DNA from 4 places in the Agarivorans sp. Alg241-V36 genome. Region 2 is predicted to be linked to each of the others. Evidence: predicted binding sites of a transcription regulator. Region 2 holds the regulator's gene; each other region holds the start of a gene.
What was found. Region 2 encodes sigma-54, which starts transcription at its own class of promoters, with help from an activator protein. Its sites were predicted from a motif close to GTTGGCACGNNNNTNGNNT; they were not measured.
Positions count from the first base shown of each region.

Region 1: a site for sigma-54 is predicted at 1,431-1,449, ahead of G6R11_RS10630 (PEP-CTERM sorting domain-containing protein). Genes of this name have one in related genera too.
Region 3: a site for sigma-54 is predicted at 2,814-2,832, ahead of G6R11_RS05255 (PEP-CTERM sorting domain-containing protein). Genes of this name have one in related genera too.
Region 4: a site for sigma-54 is predicted at 3,117-3,135, ahead of G6R11_RS11965 (THxN family PEP-CTERM protein). Genes of this name have one in related genera too.

Region 1 is NZ_UNRE01000004.1:142,520-146,835, reverse strand. It holds gene G6R11_RS10635 (LysR family transcriptional regulator) at 1-621, shown strand, start outside; gene G6R11_RS10630 (PEP-CTERM sorting domain-containing protein) at 692-1,393, opposite strand; gene prfC (peptide chain release factor 3) at 1,817-3,406, shown strand; gene G6R11_RS10620 (ABC transporter permease) at 3,491-4,316, opposite strand, start outside.
Region 2 is NZ_UNRE01000010.1:45,130-49,445, reverse strand. It holds gene lptA (lipopolysaccharide transport periplasmic protein LptA) at 1-333, shown strand, start outside; gene lptB (LPS export ABC transporter ATP-binding protein) at 333-1,058, shown strand; gene G6R11_RS19530 (RNA polymerase factor sigma-54) at 1,111-2,610, shown strand; gene hpf (ribosome hibernation promoting factor) at 2,635-2,922, shown strand; gene ptsN (PTS IIA-like nitrogen regulatory protein PtsN) at 2,931-3,374, shown strand; gene rapZ (RNase adapter RapZ) at 3,401-4,258, shown strand; gene G6R11_RS19510 (HPr family phosphocarrier protein) at 4,263-4,316, shown strand, end outside.
Region 3 is NZ_UNRE01000002.1:173,041-177,356, forward strand. It holds gene G6R11_RS05245 (MFS transporter) at 1-805, opposite strand, end outside; gene G6R11_RS21685 (PA3496 family putative envelope integrity protein) at 1,127-1,300, shown strand; gene G6R11_RS05250 (DUF2750 domain-containing protein) at 1,476-1,826, opposite strand; gene G6R11_RS05255 (PEP-CTERM sorting domain-containing protein) at 2,089-2,766, opposite strand; gene G6R11_RS05260 (DEAD/DEAH box helicase) at 3,317-4,316, opposite strand, start outside.
Region 4 is NZ_UNRE01000004.1:464,133-468,448, reverse strand. It holds gene G6R11_RS11985 (MFS transporter) at 1-540, shown strand, start outside; gene G6R11_RS11980 (single-stranded DNA-binding protein) at 593-1,207, shown strand; gene G6R11_RS11975 (serine protease) at 1,286-2,038, opposite strand; gene G6R11_RS11970 (ThiF family adenylyltransferase) at 2,162-3,025, shown strand; gene G6R11_RS11965 (THxN family PEP-CTERM protein) at 3,185-4,087, shown strand.

The DNA.
Region 1 (4,316 bases), on a different contig from region 2:
AAAGTGATGAGCCAACACCCAGAAGTGAGTTTACGCTTGCATGCCAGTGATAGCCGCAGCGACTTTTATCGGGATGGAGTAGACGTTGCGCTGCGCGCGATGACTCAGCAAGCGAGTAAAGAGTTGAACCTTTATGGCTTTAAGATTTGTAATATTCCACATGTTCTATGCGCTGCGCCAAGCTATATTGCCGAATATGGTGAGCCCAGAACTGTAGACGACCTACCTAATCACAATGCGCTGCTCTACAAGCTATACGAAACTGTTCATGATGGGTGGGAGCTATATGAAGGCGCAAGCAAACATAAGGTTAAGATGCTGAGTAATCGAGCCGTTAATGACGGTGATATTGTGCGGCGTTGGTGTATTGATGGAGTGGGGATTGCAAAAAAATCGGCAATTGATGTGGCTGAAGATCTCCTAGCAAAGCGCCTGCAGCGGATTATGCCGCACTATTCAATACCCTTGACTGAAATGTGGCTGGCACTTCCTAGCCGTCAACTTATTTCTCCTGCCATTCGGCTGATTAGAGATGAGCTCAAACTCAAAATTAAGCAGTTGCGAACACGTTTATTTGAGGCTGAGATCATTGAAGCTAGTGAGTGGCCAGATACTGATTAAGACAATTAGCGGTAACTTCTCACTCGCAATGGCCCAAAACAAAACGCCGCTTACAGCGGCGTTTTTGATCTTACTTCAAGCGCCTTGCCACTAAGCCAAAACAAGCGAGGGCAAATAGGGCAATGCTGCCAGGCTCAGGAACCGAGAAACGAATGTTATCGATAGCACCAGAACCGTTTAGATGAATGCGCATTGAGGCGACTTCGGCCACCTCAAAGTTCAAACGATCCCAAGTATTGTCACCGCCAGTGTGTGGGGTGTAAAAATCTGTTGGGAAAATTTCGTTGTTTTGCGCATCAAACAAGTGAATGGCATTTTGTGGTGTGTAGCCATTTTCTGCTAATTCGATATCGAAGAAGTCGATGCTTTCTAAATACACCGCGCTAGAGAAGTTAATGGTGAAGTAACCGGCTGGGCGACGTCCTTCATCATCAGGGTTTTTACAGACAAGGCCATCACAAGAACTAGGGTTCTCATGGATGATCAACACATTGCCTGGATTAGAAATACCAAGGCTTGGCTGATTAATGTTACTAAAGGGTGATTCAAGATCAGGGTCTTGAGTATTGATTAAGCTGGTATCAAAGGCGACGGCCAAATTGTTTTGGTCTAAACGTACATTGGTTCCATCTATGCTAACACCATGGCTTAGCTGGTATTGGCCATTAACAATTTCACCGTTGCTCAACTCATCAAAAGTGATAATGCTGGCGTGGCTTGCAAAAGAGGCCAGTAAGCCTACAACGGTAAATAATACATGCTTGCGGTTCAAAACAATCTTCCTTGACATAAATGGTTCGACCAGTCCCAGGCAAATACTGTACCAAAAGTGTAAGTCTATAGCTAGTCTGACCTTTTTTATTGATTTACTTAACATTAAATGCTGGGTGTAAAGAAAGCTGACGGACTTTTAATTGTTGAAGTTAATAATAATTAGCCCTGTTTAACCTCAGCAAGTCGCTAGCATAATTATCCTTTTGGTGTTTTTAAGTGCCTCAACAACAGCGATTTTGCTTTTAGCGGGTATTTACCTTGGCTTTTATCTTGTCTAAGTGAAGCGCTGATTGTTTATCAAAGCTAGATCGGTGAAAATACCCGCCAATTACGATTAACTAAACGCTGGGTGATTGTGCTGTTGAGGCCAAGTTGCCGCTTTGCTGCATCCTCGCGTTGCCAAATTAGAAGAATTGATTCGATGTCTAACGCTTCACTCTTGCAAGATATTGCTAGCAGAAGAACCTTTGCGATTATCTCTCACCCGGATGCGGGTAAAACCACCATTACTGAAAAAGTATTGTTGTTCGGAAACGCAATTCAAAAAGCCGGTACGGTTAAAGGTCGCGGCAATGCGACCCATGCTAAATCTGACTGGATGGAGATGGAGAAAGAACGTGGCATCTCGGTAACCACTTCGGTGATGCAGTTCCCGTTTAACGATTGTATTGTAAACCTGCTAGATACTCCCGGACACGAAGACTTCTCGGAAGATACCTACCGTACCTTAACCGCCGTTGACTCCTGTTTAATGGTGATTGATGCCGCTAAAGGTGTAGAAGATCGTACTCGTAAATTAATGGAAGTGACGCGCTTGCGCGATACTCCTATCGTTACTTTTATGAACAAATTGGACCGCGATATTCGTGACCCAATGGAAGTGATGGACGAGGTAGAAAGCGAACTTAACATTATGTGCGCTCCAATTACTTGGCCAATTGGCTGCGGTAAATTGTTTAAAGGTGTCTACCACATTCTTAAAGATGAAGTGATTCTCTACCAAACTGGTAAAGGCCACACCATTCAAGATGCGCAAATCATTAAGGGTTTAGATAACCCAGAAGTGGAAGCGGCCATTGGTGATGAACTTTGCGAAACCTTACGTGATGAGCTTGAGCTCGTACTAGGCGCATCTAACGAGTTTGACCTTGAATTGTTTTTAAGCGGTGAACTAACGCCTGTTTACTTTGGTACTGCCTTAGGTAACTTTGGTGTAGACCATATGCTAGAAGGCCTCACCAACTGGGCGCCAGCACCCAAACCTCGCGCCACCGATGTGGGCGAAGTAAGTGCCAATGATGCTAGCTTCTCTGGTTTCGTATTTAAGATCCAAGCCAATATGGATCCTAAACACCGAGACCGTATTGCCTTTATGCGCATTGTGTCGGGCGAGTACAACAAGGGCATGAAAATGCGCCATGTTCGCTTAGGTAAAGACGTAAGTATTTCTGATGCGGTAACCTTTATGGCAGGCGACCGCGCCGCTGCTGAAAAAGCCATTGCCGGTGACATTATTGGTTTGCATAACCACGGTACTATTCAGATTGGCGACACCTTCACCCAAGGTGAAGCGATGAAGTTTACCGGTATTCCTAACTTTGCGCCGGAAATGTTCCGCCGCATTCGCTTAAAAGATCCTTTGAAGCAAAAGCAACTGCTTAAAGGCTTGATTCAGTTATCTGAAGAAGGCGCTGTGCAGTTATTCCGCCCAATGCGTAACAACGACTTAATTGTTGGTGCAGTAGGTGTGCTGCAGTTTGATGTAGTAGTGCATCGCTTGCGTACCGAGTATAAAGTAGAAGCGGTATACGAAGGCATTAGTGTTGCGACTGCACGCTGGTGTGGCAGTGACGATACTAAGAAGTTTGAAGAGTTTAAGAAAAAGGCTCACGACAACCTAGCATTAGATGGCGGCGACAACCTCACTTACTTAGCGCCTACTATGGTTAACTTAAACCTAGCCACCGAGCGCTATCCAGAGGTTAAGTTTATGCAAACCCGCGAGCACTAAGCGGCGTTCAAGCATGTTTTAACTGTAATCGCACAATAAAAAAAGGTCGCATAAAGCGACCTTTTTTGTGGCTAATACTAGGGGCTATTCGCGTTCTTTGGTGTAAGGAACACCAATTGCCTTTGGTGCGACTGCTTTGCCGATGAATCCTGCAAGTAAGAATACTGTAAGCACGTAAGGTATTGCTTCAATGGCTTGTACTGGAATAGCAAAGTCGGCAATAGAAACGCCTTGTAAACGTATCGCCATTGCATCCAAGAAACCAAACAGTAAACATGCAGCCAATGCGGTAAATGGTCGCCACTTGCCAAAGATTAAGGCAGCCAGTGCCATATAGCCTTTACCGGCACTCATGTTAGGAATGAACTGAGCGGTTTGTGCTACCGACAAATACACGCCACCAATACCCACCAGTAAGCCACATATAATCACCGCGCTGTAACGCATTTTAACCACCGATATACCGGCGGTATCAATCGCTGCTGGCGACTCACCCACGGCACGCAAACGTAAACCAAAGCGGGTTTTAAACATTACATACCATGCTAAAGGCACGGTTATGATTAGCAAATACACCAAGGCCGAGTGGCCGCTAATTAGCTCTGAATACAACAACCCGATCACTGGGACGTCGGCCATTGCCTCAGCGCCAGGTAGTTGAATTGGCGCAAAGCGGGCATCACCACTTAAAGCGGGGGTTTGACCACCCTGATGGAACCAGTGGCGTCCTAGGGTTACCGTTAAACCGGCGGCTAGAATGTTAATCGCCATACCACTTACCACATGGTCGCCGCGATGGGTAATCGTGGCAAAGCCGTGTAATAGCGCTAATAGTACTGAGATGCCTATCCCTGCCAACAGTCCGAGCCAAGCCGAACCGGTTAAATGCGCAGTAGCAGCGCCAACAAAA
Region 2 (4,316 bases):
GCCGAAGAACTTAGCGTTATTGGCAGTGAAGAAAAAGGCAGTGAAGTGATGATCGCCAAAGGCGAGCCTGCTACTTTTTATCAGTTACTTGATAGCGGTAAACCGATTGAAGCCGAGGCTAACGAAGTACGTTACGACTTAAAAAGCCAAACGCTAACGTTAACCACCAACGCTCAACTCAAACAAGAAGAGAGTTTGGTAAAAGGTAAAATGATCAAATACAGCATCAATAAACAAGAAATGGTGGCACAAGGCGACGAAAACAGCCGTGTAACTACAATTTTCCTGCCTCAGCAGATTGAAGACTTAACGCCTAAGGAAGACCAGCAATAATGAGTACCCTAATTGCTGAAAACTTAGCCAAGGCCTACAAAGGCCGCAAGGTAGTCAAAAACGTTAGTTTAAATGTAGAAACAGGAAAAATTGTCGGTCTACTGGGACCAAATGGTGCCGGTAAAACAACCACTTTCTACATGGTTGTTGGCCTAGTGCCACGCGACCAGGGCCGAATACTGATCGACGACGATGATATTTCCAGTACAGCCATGCACACTCGCGCACGCAAAGGCATTGGCTACCTTCCGCAAGAAGCCTCTATTTTCCGCCGTTTATCGGTTGAGAAAAACATTCTTGCAGTATTAGAAACTCGTAAAGACCTCGATAAAGAACAACAAATCGGTGCGTTAGACGATCTGCTGGAAGAATTTCATATTGGTCATATTCGCAAAAACCTCGGCATGAGCTTGTCGGGTGGCGAACGCCGAAGAGTCGAGATTGCCCGAGCGCTTGCGGCCGCCCCTAAGTTTATTTTGCTTGACGAACCCTTTGCAGGGGTAGATCCTATTTCTGTTATCGATATTAAAAAGATTATTGAACACCTGCGTGATCGCGGTCTAGGTGTACTCATTACCGACCACAATGTGAGAGAAACTCTCGATGTTTGTGAGCATGCCTATATCGTTAGCCAAGGCGAATTGATAGCCTCAGGAAAACCAGAAGAAATTCTTGAAAACGAGCATGTGAAACGAGTTTATCTCGGCGAACAATTCAAGCTATAGTTAAAGTGTAAGTTTTCAAAAACACAATAAGAAGAAGGAACAGCGGTAGTTAATGAAAGCATCTTTGCAGTTGCGTCTTGGTCAGCAGTTAACCATGACTCCCCAGTTACAACAGGCCATTCGCTTACTCCAGCTTTCAACACTGGATTTACAGCAAGAGATTCAAGAGGCTCTGGAAAGTAACCCTCTACTTGAGGCGGATGAGTCTCACGCGAGTGATGGTGACACAACTGACGCTAAATCAGCCAATGAGAAATCTACCGAAGCTGAATCCACCGCCGATATAGACAATAGTCAAATTGAAGCTGGCGATGCCATTAACCAAGAAACCGTCTCCGATGACTTACCGGTTGATTCCACTTGGGATGATATCTACAGCGCCAGTTCAGCCCCTGCTAGTTCTTCAAGCGGTGCGGCGAGTGATGACAACGACATGGTGTTTCAAGGCGAAACTGTCGATTCCCTGCAAGATCACTTGTTATGGCAAATGCAACTCACTCCTTTTAGCGAAGTGGACCAAGCCATTGCCTTAGCGATTATTGATGCGGTAGATGAATCCGGTTATCTCACCCAAGATTGCGAGCAACTGCTCGAAGGCCTGCGTTCTAGTGACAATAACGACTTAGACGTAGAATTAGATGAAGTAGAAGCGGTACTAAAACGCATTCAACACTTTGACCCTGTTGGCATTGCTGCCAGATCCTTGCAAGAATGTTTACTCATTCAACTAAGCCGTTTTGTCGAAGACACGCCATGGCTAGCAGAAGCCAAAGATGTAGTGTCCAACCACATTGATGTCTTGGCCAATCGTGATTTTCGTTTACTGGCACGCAAAACCAAACTTAAAGAAGATCAACTGCGCGAAGTTATGCGCTTGATTCACACACTTGAGCCGCGCCCAGGTAATGCCGTAGAGCCAAATCAAGCACAATATGTGATTCCAGACGTCTCGGTCATAAAGCGTCAAGGCCGTTGGGTTGTTGAACTCAACCCAGATGCAATGCCTAAACTACGCGTAAACTCTCACTATGCTTCGTTAAGTAAAACCTCTAATGCCACCGATACCCAGTTTATCCGTAGCCATTTACAAGAAGCTAAGTGGTTTATTAAAAGTATTGAAAGCCGTAACGAAACCCTATTAAAAGTATCCAACTGCATTGTTCATCATCAACAGGCATTTTTTGAATATGGCGAAGAAGCCATGAAGCCAATGGTACTGAACGATGTAGCCGAAGCCGTTGAAATGCATGAATCAACCATTTCCCGGGTTACCACCCAAAAATTCATGCATACACCTCGCGGTATCTTCGAGCTTAAATATTTCTTTTCTAGCCATGTGGCTACCGATGGTGGTGGTGAATGCTCATCAACTGCCATTCGTGCATTAATTAAGAAACTGGTAGCTGCCGAAAATACCAGTAAACCACTCAGCGATAGCAAAATTGCTGATATTTTGGCAGATCAGGGGATCAAGGTGGCAAGACGTACGATTGCTAAATATCGTGAGTCTTTAGCAATTCCACCTTCTAACCAACGTAAGAGCCTTATCTAAGGACAATAAAAGGGGAAGATATCTATGCAAATTAACCTTACTGGACACCACGTAGAAATAACTGAATCTTTGAAAGAATATGTCCACACCAAGTTTGCCAAACTCACCCGACGATTCGATCAGATTAACAATGTTCACGTCATCTTAAACGTAGAAAAACTAAACCAAATAGCTGAAGCGACATTGCACCTTAACGGCGGCGAAGTATTTGCAACCTCTGAGCATTCTGACATGTATGCCGCCATCGACAGTCTGATTGACAAGCTTGATCGCCAAGTCATCAAACATAAAGAAAAACTCAACAAACGTTAGTCACCCCAATGCAACTAAATAAAGTACTTAGCTTGGACTGCACTCAAAGTGCAGTTCAATGCTCTTCCAAAAAGCGCGCCCTAGAAATCGTTAGCGAACTAGCTGCCAAACAGCTTGATACCACTACCCAATGCATTTTCGAGAGCTTATTAAGTCGAGAAAAAATGGGCAGTACAGGTATTGGCCAAGGCATCGCTATTCCTCATGGCCGTATCGACAACCAACATCAAGCCACCGCGGTTTTCTTGCGTTGTGATCCACCCATTTCATTTGATGCTATTGATAATAAACCGGTAGATTTAGTTTTTGCACTATTGGTACCCGAAGATCAATGTAAGCAACATCTTAATACTCTTGCTCAAGTAGCTGAAAAACTTAACGATAAGCAAGTATGTAAACAACTTCGTTGTGCACAAAGTGATGACGAATTGTACGACATCATGGTAGCCTAATACTCTAATCAGCCTTAGGGATAATCATGGAACTGATCATCGTTAGTGGGCGCTCGGGTTCAGGAAAAACCGTCGCCTTAAGAGTATTAGAAGATCTTGGCTACTACTGCGTCGATAATTTGCCAGTAGTACTGTGGCAATCGCTTATCGATAACTTAATAAAGACCTATAGCAAAGTTGCCATCAGTATCGATATTCGTAACCTCCCTGATGAACTTTCTCCGGTTGGCCAACTCATTCGAGATGCCGGCCCCAAGGTAAATTTACTGAGTATCTTTTTAGATGCCAAAGACGAAGCGCTGATTCGCCGCTACAGTGAAACGCGCCGAGTTCACCCACTAAGTCGAAGCGACTTATCCTTGGCTGAAGCTATAGAATCTGAAACCGAGCTATTAGCGCCAATTTCTAGAAATGCTGATTTACGCATCGATACCTCACGTTTATCGGTGCATGAACTAAGCGGCTTGATTCGCTCGCGGGTTACTGGCGATCAACAGCAACAGCTGATTTTAGTATTCGAATCCTTTGGTTTTAAAAATGGCGTACCTAATGATGCAGACTACATGTTTGATGCGCGTTTTTTGCCTAACCCCCATTGGCAAGAGGAGCTGCGTCCACTTACCGGCTTAGACAAAGCCGTGCAAGAGTATTTGTCTGCGCAGCCTTTAGTTAACCAATACGTCGAGCAAATCAGCCAGCTATTAGAATCTTGGTTACCGCATTTGGAAGCCAATAACCGCGCCTACTTAACCATTGCCATTGGTTGTACCGGTGGTCAACATCGCTCGGTGTATGTCGCTGAGCAGCTGGCTAGCCACTTTAGCGCCCAGCGAAAAGTGCAACGACGTCACCGCACCCTGGAGCATCGCCTTGAAGCTCACTAGACAAATGGTTGTTAAAAACAAACTAGGCTTGCATGCACGCCCAGCAACAAAGTTAGTA
Region 3 (4,316 bases), on a different contig from region 2:
AGGTTTTGTTTAAACGTGCCGATAAATAGCTACTTAAGGGCTGCACCAACATTCCGCCTAGTACTAAACTCGCCATTAATACACCTACTTTGTTGCCCCACTGAGTGTAATTACTCAAGTAGCTAGGCATTAGTCCATAAATAGGCCCCAGCACCAAACCCGAGACAACACAGCCAATAAAAGCGGGCTTACTTAAGCTTGAAAGCTCTTTGATAGACACAGCGCTATGCAAAACCTGTTGGGGTTTAGCTGTGCGAGTAAACAGTGGCGCCAAAATGGCTAAAGCCAGTAAAGTCGCGATGCTGATAAATGGCACTGAACCTACAATTCCTATTGGCTCAATCAGCAATTGGCCAACTGCGCTGCCGGCGTAAAGGGTTAGCATGTATATGCCCAAACGAGCAGCGCGTTGTTTGTCGTCATTCACTAGCAATAACCATGATTCAACCACCACAAAAATACCTGCGGTTGCTGCACCAGCCACAAGACGCAAAGCTAGCCATGCACCTGCATAGGGAAGCATGAACATTAGTAATACTGTGGCGAGCAATACTAATAAGCAAATAATGAAGGCCATCCGATGGCCAATGACTGCGATTAAGCGTTGTGCTTGTAGGGCGCCAAGTAACAAACCTGTGTAGTACGCACTTGCCAACCATGCGCTTAACGACAGTGGTAGAGCTAAGGCAGTTAAGGCCAGTGGTAATAGGCTCATGAGGTAGCCTGAGGCTACCGCAAAAAGCGCTAATCCTAACAGCGGGCTAAGGATCCCTGAGTTTGGAGCTTGTACAGAATTGTTAAACATGACTCACCTACAAACACGATTAATAGACAGTGCTTTAACCAAAGCCGCGCGATAATGTCAGTAATTGTTGTTGCGGTGAAACAAACGTTTTTTGTGGTAACGATAAGAATGTTTTCGATGGCCAGGCTAAGTGAGTTTCATTGTTTAAATAATTGATTATTATAAATAAGTGTCGTTTTAATAGATGATTTCTAATTAGATGAAATAGATTGACGGAAAAATAGTTTTCTTGCACATTTAGCAGGCGAAAGTAGCACTACATCGCTGACTTTTTCGCACCATATAGCCTGTCATATTTTTAGCTAAATTAGGTTAATAGCAATGAGATACTCTAGATTTGATGATATTGATGAGTGGGAAGACGAAGACAAAGCTGCTCATATTAAGCATTTCAAAAAGACCAAAAATACTTCTCGTACTCGACGACGTATTGATGAATATCATGAACGAAAGCAACTGGCTTCGTTTTTATCGGAGTTCAGTACATTTTCTTAAAAGTGAATAACTGCTAGACAAGTAAGCTAGGTAATCCAAGTGCCTAGGGTATGTTGAACTTTCCGGCTGATTTTGCCGTGGCTAAAATGATTTTTACTCGAAGAATTTAACCACTAAAGGTTAACAGACCACTATAAAAAAACGCCACTGCTTGAGTGGCGTTTTTTGTTTGGATTTAGGCGTCGTCTGCGGCGAGTTGCTTGGCTAAAGTAAAGGCTTCGATTTCTTCACCTACTAAGTTTTCATCCAAATCTATTGCCACTAATACCTTGTCTTCATCTAGGCTTGGTAGCCACTCTTCAAAAAACTCTTCAAGCTTTACTGCAACAGGCTGATAGCTGGCCCAATCTTCAATACATAGTGCTTGTGCATTGGCCTGCTTAGAAAATAGCGGCATTACATCAGTGGCTTCAAATTCGATGGAATCTACCACTACAAATTCATCATCGGCGCTGAGCACCCAAAGCTCTCCTGCTGCAATTACTGCTTGGCTAAAGGCTGATAGATTGGTTTCTGAAGTAGACATGTGTTGCTCCGTAGTTGTTAGCTCGCGATAGTTGCGCATATTGAACTTATACGCAAGTAATATAGCCTAAAGGTGTCATATAGGAAGTGCTAATAAACGACTTGAGTATGAAGGTTTAGTGAAGGGAAGCTTAGGTATCTTGGTATTTTTTGTGTGAGCAATAAGTGGGGAATTGTGTTGAATTAAGTGTGTAATAAAGTTGCAATTAGATGGAAAATCCATGGGCTAAGCCACTTAGAATGTGGCTTAGCAAATTAGTTTGTTATTTGGTTTTACGGCGGCTTGCTGCGAAGCCTAATAAACCAAGGCCTAACATTAATACGCTAGTAGGCTCAGATACCTGGCTAGGCAGTACTTGTGTTTGGTTAGCGATAGTCATATCGTCAAATCCAAAAATGTCAGTAGAGTTCGTATTGCCGAAAGTGATTTTGGTGAAAGGGTTCAGTGTATCGATAATACCCCAGTAAAGTAGGGTGCCATTTGGAGCGTTAGTTGAATTGTCAACAGTATAGCTAGTAGATGTACCACCTAAAAAATCCAGTGTGATTTGTCCGCCAAAATCACCGATATCAGTGCCGTAGAAGCCAAAAGCAGAAATTGCTTGTGAGAATTCAATAGTGAAGTTTTGATTTGTTTCCCAATACTGAGAGCCTGAAGTTGCGAAGCGACCGGCGCCTCCATTATCAATATCGCCTGATCCAGATAAGGTTGCTGTTCCTGCTACACCAAAATCAGCGGTTAGCGGGCCATTGGTACCTGTAGCGAATGACTCAAAATCTTCTGTTCCTGCGCCTACTAGTGATGCAAAAAAGCTATCTTTAGCAGCGCTACTGTTTGCAGTACTCGTGCCGGGGTTAAGATCTTCCCCAAAAAAGATAACGCTAGCGTTGGCCGATGCCGAAAGTCCTAGGAGGATAGAAGAAATTAGTACTTTTTTCATGCAGTTATACCCTTGTTTGCTATTGATTAAAAAGTTAATCGCCTGGTAAGCACTTTTCATACCAAAATATTATATGCATAAAATTCAATGGTTTGTGTTTTCCTGCGGGGGCTTTGAGTCAGAAAGTGTAAAAGAAACAAACACCTAGATGTAATTAATTAAACTGTCAAAAATATTAAGATTTGAATACTTAAGAACATATTATTATTTAGTACTCAGGCATTTGGCTTAGTAAATTATCGTTAGAACCTAGGTTTATTGATGTTTTGTCTGGCAAATACACGAGCTACTGATGCACTAGCCATAGTGCCAAAAGCGCTTACTTCAGCTCTAACAAGTAGCCTACCTTATGGCTAAGCAATTAAAGCAATTACAAGGTGCTTTGCCACAAAGTTGCCCGGTCTAGTTGAAGATTTAAAGAGATCAAAATGGTCAGCGGTAATAGCTTAGAGTCATACACAAAAATAAAATGTCTCATGTAGGCAAGTTTTTAGCCGAGCGGATAAAGACAATTGGCGAAGAGCTAAAAACTACCCAAAATAGGTTTAAATCAGCGTTTCTTGCTATTAGCACCCAAAGCCCTTTTCCGTGCCTTCTTCTTTTGGGCTGAACGAGAATTGCGTTTGTTAGAAGGTGCGGGTTGGCTTAAGTCGGGCTCAAAGCCAGGATACCATTGCTGAGGTAATCGGCGATCTAGCTGGGCTTCTAAGTCGTGCAGTAAGTGTTCGTCGTCAACACTCAATAAAGTGATGGCAATACCACTTTCTCCGGCGCGCCCGGTGCGGCCAATGCGATGAGTATAGTCTTCGCTTTTGTAGGGCAGCTCTAGATTAATAACGCAGGCCAGTTTGCTCACATCAATGCCGCGAGCCGCTACATCGGTGGCAACCAGCAGCTTTGTCTCTGCTGTTTTAAAGCTTGCTAAGCTTTGCTCGCGTGCGCTTTGACTTAAATCACCGTGCAGAGCCGAAGCATTAATCCCTTGTTGAGTTAGCTGTTTTACCAGTTTATCGACACCTTGTTTGGTGCGACAAAATACCAGAGCTTGTTGCCACTGGGCTTGCTTAATGATTTGGCAAAGCAAGGCGGCTTTTTTATCTTGGTCAACATTGTAAACGCGCTCTTCAATTGTTACTGCCTTGCTATTGGCTTTAGCAACTTCAAGTTGTTTGGCTTGGTTTAACCAAGGTTTAGCAAAGCGATAGATACTGGCATCTAAGGTCGCCGAGAACAGTATGGTTTGGCGCCGTTGCGGTAAGTGCTTTAGCAAGGCGCTTAATTCATCTTTAAAACCAAGGTCCAGCATGCGATCGGCTTCGTCTAACACCAAATACTGTAAGTGCTTTAAGTCACAAGAACCGCGAGTTAAGTGATCTAACATTCGACCCGGCGTAGCCACCACTATATTGCAAGGCTGCTTAAGTGCTAGCTGTTGTTTGTTTATGTTCACCCCTCCATACACTAAGGCAAAGTTAAGCCCACTGCCTTTGGCGTAGCTTTCTAGGTTTTGGTGAACTTGCTGAGCCAGTTCACGGGTGGGGGTAATAATC
Region 4 (4,316 bases), on a different contig from region 2:
AACCAGCAGCGCGGCTACTTTATTTTTGCTATTAGTTTGTTATTGATTGCTAATGCCCTATTGCTGATAAATGACACCTCTGTTTGGGCTTTAGGTACTATATTGGCCATATTTTTTGTTGGCTTTAATTACTTAGAAGCCAGTTTACCGGCGCTAATCTCTAATTTATGCCCTCCGGGTAACAAAGGTGCGGCGTTAGGGGTGTTTTCTACCAGTCAGTTTTTGGGTGCGTTTATCGGTGGCTCTAGTGCCGGAGCCTTGTATACGGTGGGCGGTGCTAATTTAGTCAGTTTATTTGCTATAGCATTGCTGATTATTTGGATTGTTGTCAGTTTGGGATTGCGTGCGCAAAGTGGCATAAAAAGTTATTCATTAACGATATCATCTCCCGATCAACCTGCCAGCATTTTAGAAAAACTGCAGGTTTTACCTGGGGTTGTAGAAGCAGTTGTTATAGCAAGTGACAATACTGCTTACCTTAAAGTTAAAACAAAAGAATTTGAATTGGCTAGAGCATTGGATTTGGTGCGTTCAGCCTAGTATGATAGCGGGTCTTCCTCGCCACAACAGATAGAATATAGGAGCGATATACATGGCCACTCGGGGCATTAATAAAGTAATTTTGGTTGGTAACTTAGGACAAGATCCTGAAGTTCGTTTTATGCCAAACGGAGGGGCCGTCGCCAATATTACTATTGCAACTTCAGAAAGCTGGAGAGACAAGCAAAGTGGTGAACAGAAAGAGCGCACCGAATGGCACCGTGTAGTGTTGTTTGGCAAGTTAGCGGAAGTGGCTGGTGAATACTTAAAGAAAGGCTCACAAGTTTATATTGAAGGTCAACTGCAAACCCGTAAATGGCAAGACCAAGGTGGTCAAGACCGTTACTCAACTGAAGTAGTTGTACAAGGCTTTAATGGTGTAATGCAAATGTTAGGTGGCCGTCAAGGCGGTGGTCAGGGCCAAAATATGGGCGGTGGCGCACCTCAACAGCAAGGTAATTGGGGTGGACAGCAGCAGGCCGCTCCTCAAGCAGCACCTGCGCAGCAAGGTGGTTTCCAGCAACAAGCTCCACAGCAGCAAGCACCTCAGCAAGGCGGTTATCAGCAGCAAGCTAAACCAGCTCCAGCGCCGCAACAAGCACCTCAGCAGGCAACGCAGCAGTTTAATGAGCCACCAATGGACTTTGACGACGACATTCCGTTTTAAGAATCACTCTAAGCTGATGAGACCAAATTTAAGCCCTTATTTTTAAGGGCTTTTTTGTGCCTGAATATGTAGTAAGTGCTATTTGATAGTTTTTAGTAACTGCTTTAAGTGAATGACGGGTATTGCGTAGCTGATGGCACTAGGGTCAGCCAGTACTGCCTCTTTGGTTGTTTTCACAAATACTTTGTTGATAATTGCGATAACTTCGCCAGTTTCTGGGTGGTATAAAGGGCTGCCGCTATTACCGGGGTAGGCTGTGGCATCGAGTTGATAAATATTATAAGGCGACTTGAGGCGCTTAAGCTGCGCAAGGTTGAGCTCGCTGGCTGATCTAGCGGGTATCACCACTGGAGTAATGCTCGAAATAATACCGCGATGGGTGACGGGGTATAAACCTAATACCGCACCGATGGGAAATCCTGTGAAGGCATACAATTCTCCTTCGCGTACTTTTTCGCTTGAAAGTGTTAAGGGCGTTAGAGGCTTGCCATCTACTCTTAATATAGCTAAATCGCGCTCTTCCAAACTGGCTACTAGGCTTGCTATACGTAATTCTGGGGAACGACCTTGGCCAACAAATACGACTAATTTTTCATTTTGTTGCTGATTTAAGCTTTTAGGTATGACATGCGCGTTGGTGGCGATGAGATGGGTGCCCACTACAAATCCGGTACCGCGCAAACTGGCTCTGGGAGAATTAAGTTTATTGTAAGTGCCAATTCCTACGACAGAAGGTTTGATTTTTTCTATAGTATCAGCAAGAGCGCTTGAAGCTTCTACACTAAACAGTGAAGCAAAAGAGGCGAGGATTACGATGAAGGCGAGTTTCATACTGTGTTCTTCCTTGAATGACCTTTTAATCTTAATTTTTACTATGCATTAGAGCAAGTTGCTATGTTGTTCGTGGTTATATGCAGGCGACAGGATGTCGTTAATCTTATAAGGCAATTATTTATGAGTTTTAATTACGAAGATGCTTTTTCTCGAAACATTGGCTGGGTTACAGAAGCAGAACAACAAATATTACGTGGTAAGCGAGTGGCTATGGCAGGTGCTGGCGGAGTAGGTAGCGAACATATTGTTACTTTAGCTCGTTTAGGGGTTGGCAAGTTTCACATCTCTGACTTTGATGAATATGAGGTACATAATTTTAATCGTCAAGCTGGCGCGTTTATGTCTACAGTTGGCCAAGATAAAGTAAAGGTGATGGAAAACATTTGCTTAGACATAAACCCAGAAGCAGAAGTGAAGTCTTTCCCCGAAGGCATATTTGAGCACAATGTTGATGAGTTTTTAGAAGGTGTAGACGTATACGTAGATAGCTTAGATTTTTTTGCCTTGTCTGCGAGAAAGCTGGTCTTTCAAAAATGTTTAGAGAAAAAGATCCCTTTAGTTACCGCTGCGCCTTTGGGGATGGGCTGTGCATTTTTGTGTTTTATGCCAGGTAGCATGAGCTATGAAGAGTATTTTCGATTTGAAGATGCCAGTAGTGAGAATGAGCAATATATAAAATTTTTAATTGGTTTATCGCCAGCTATGTTGCAGCGACCCTACTTAGTTGATCCGAGTCGAGCTGACTTTCATGCTAAAAAGGGGCCGTCTATGCCAATGGCGGTTAAGATGTGTGGCGGAATCGCCGGGACCTATGTGCTCAAAATTTTACTTAATCGTGGTGAGCTGATCACTGCACCTTATGGTTTGCACTTCGATGCCTACCGTAATCGCTTTAAGAAAACCTGGCGGCCAATGGGCAATCGCAACCCTTTGCAGCGTATGGTGTTTAAAATTGCTAAAAAAATCGTCTTAAAGGAAGAGTAGCAATAGTGTTTTTATGTCAGTATGTTTTACATGTCATTATTGTTAAATTTAATTTTAGGTTGTAAGTTATTGTTTTTTATTGTTTATATTTTTTGGCATCGTATTTGCTTTGTAGCGAGTCTTTATATCTAAACGCTATTACCAAATTGGATGGGTGAAATGAACAAATTGAAACTTACTTGCTTGGCTGCAGGCCTAGGATTTGCGAGTATTTCTGCTAACGCTGAACTAATTACTGAATGGAACTATGCTAATGATGCTGGTTTCAAAGAGTGGAGTTCAAACGCTGGCCAACTAGGCATTGACACAAGTGGCGCCACTGCCGATGAGTTTGACCCTCTTTTTGGTGGTGAACTTCCTAAGAATCTTGCATGGGGTACGCCTTACGGTGCAGTTAACCCTCAGCTAAACAAAAGCTCACTTGAGATTGACGACGCTCAGTCTGGTCAAGTAAGCACAAGTGTTGTTGACGGTGTTGGTGCTTTGGATTTTGTTACTGGCACAGGCCTTACTCATGAAAACTGGGGTGTTACTGGTAACACCTTGTCATCAGCAGTATTGTTTGACGGTTTGTTCTTACAACCTCTAGCGCCTTTTGTTGGTCCTGCATTACCTGCTCCAGTACTTGAGTTTGACGTGTTGTTCGAAGAAACGTACAACACACCAACTAACGATACTTGTAAGTATGGCGACACTAAAGTAGGCGAAGCTGGCATTAACCAAGCAGGTTGTGCTGACTTGTTCACTTTAATCTTGGACGATGGTGTGACATTTACTGAAGTGGGCGATGATATTTACCTGCAAAACAGTTTTATTCTACCAATCCCTGGCTTTGATGATTACGTGTACACATTAACCACTCGTCTGCAAGGCTTAACTGTATTAGACGACTTAGATTGTGGTCCTGACTCTACCTGTATTGGTTTCTTAACTGAAGAGAACCAATCAAACGAATTAAAAGCATCTTTTGCAATTTCTGCTGCTCAGGTGACTGAGCCGGGTACACTAGCTATCTTTGGTTTGGGTTTATTAGGTTTGGCTTCAGTTCGTCGCCGTGCTTAAACAGCCTTACTGCCTCAATTACTGCTGCTAGTTAGCAGCAGTAATTTTTTATCCTCTCTAAAACACACCTTCTTTAATATCGCTCCTCTTAATATCGCTTCCCTACTGGTATAGGTATTTACCGATTTGTGTCGGCGGTCGGTTGGCGTTTTAGCTATATGATGTTTATTGCTTAAGCAACTACGGTAGTTAATCGTGCACTTATCATGAAGTGGTGAAATTGTTCATA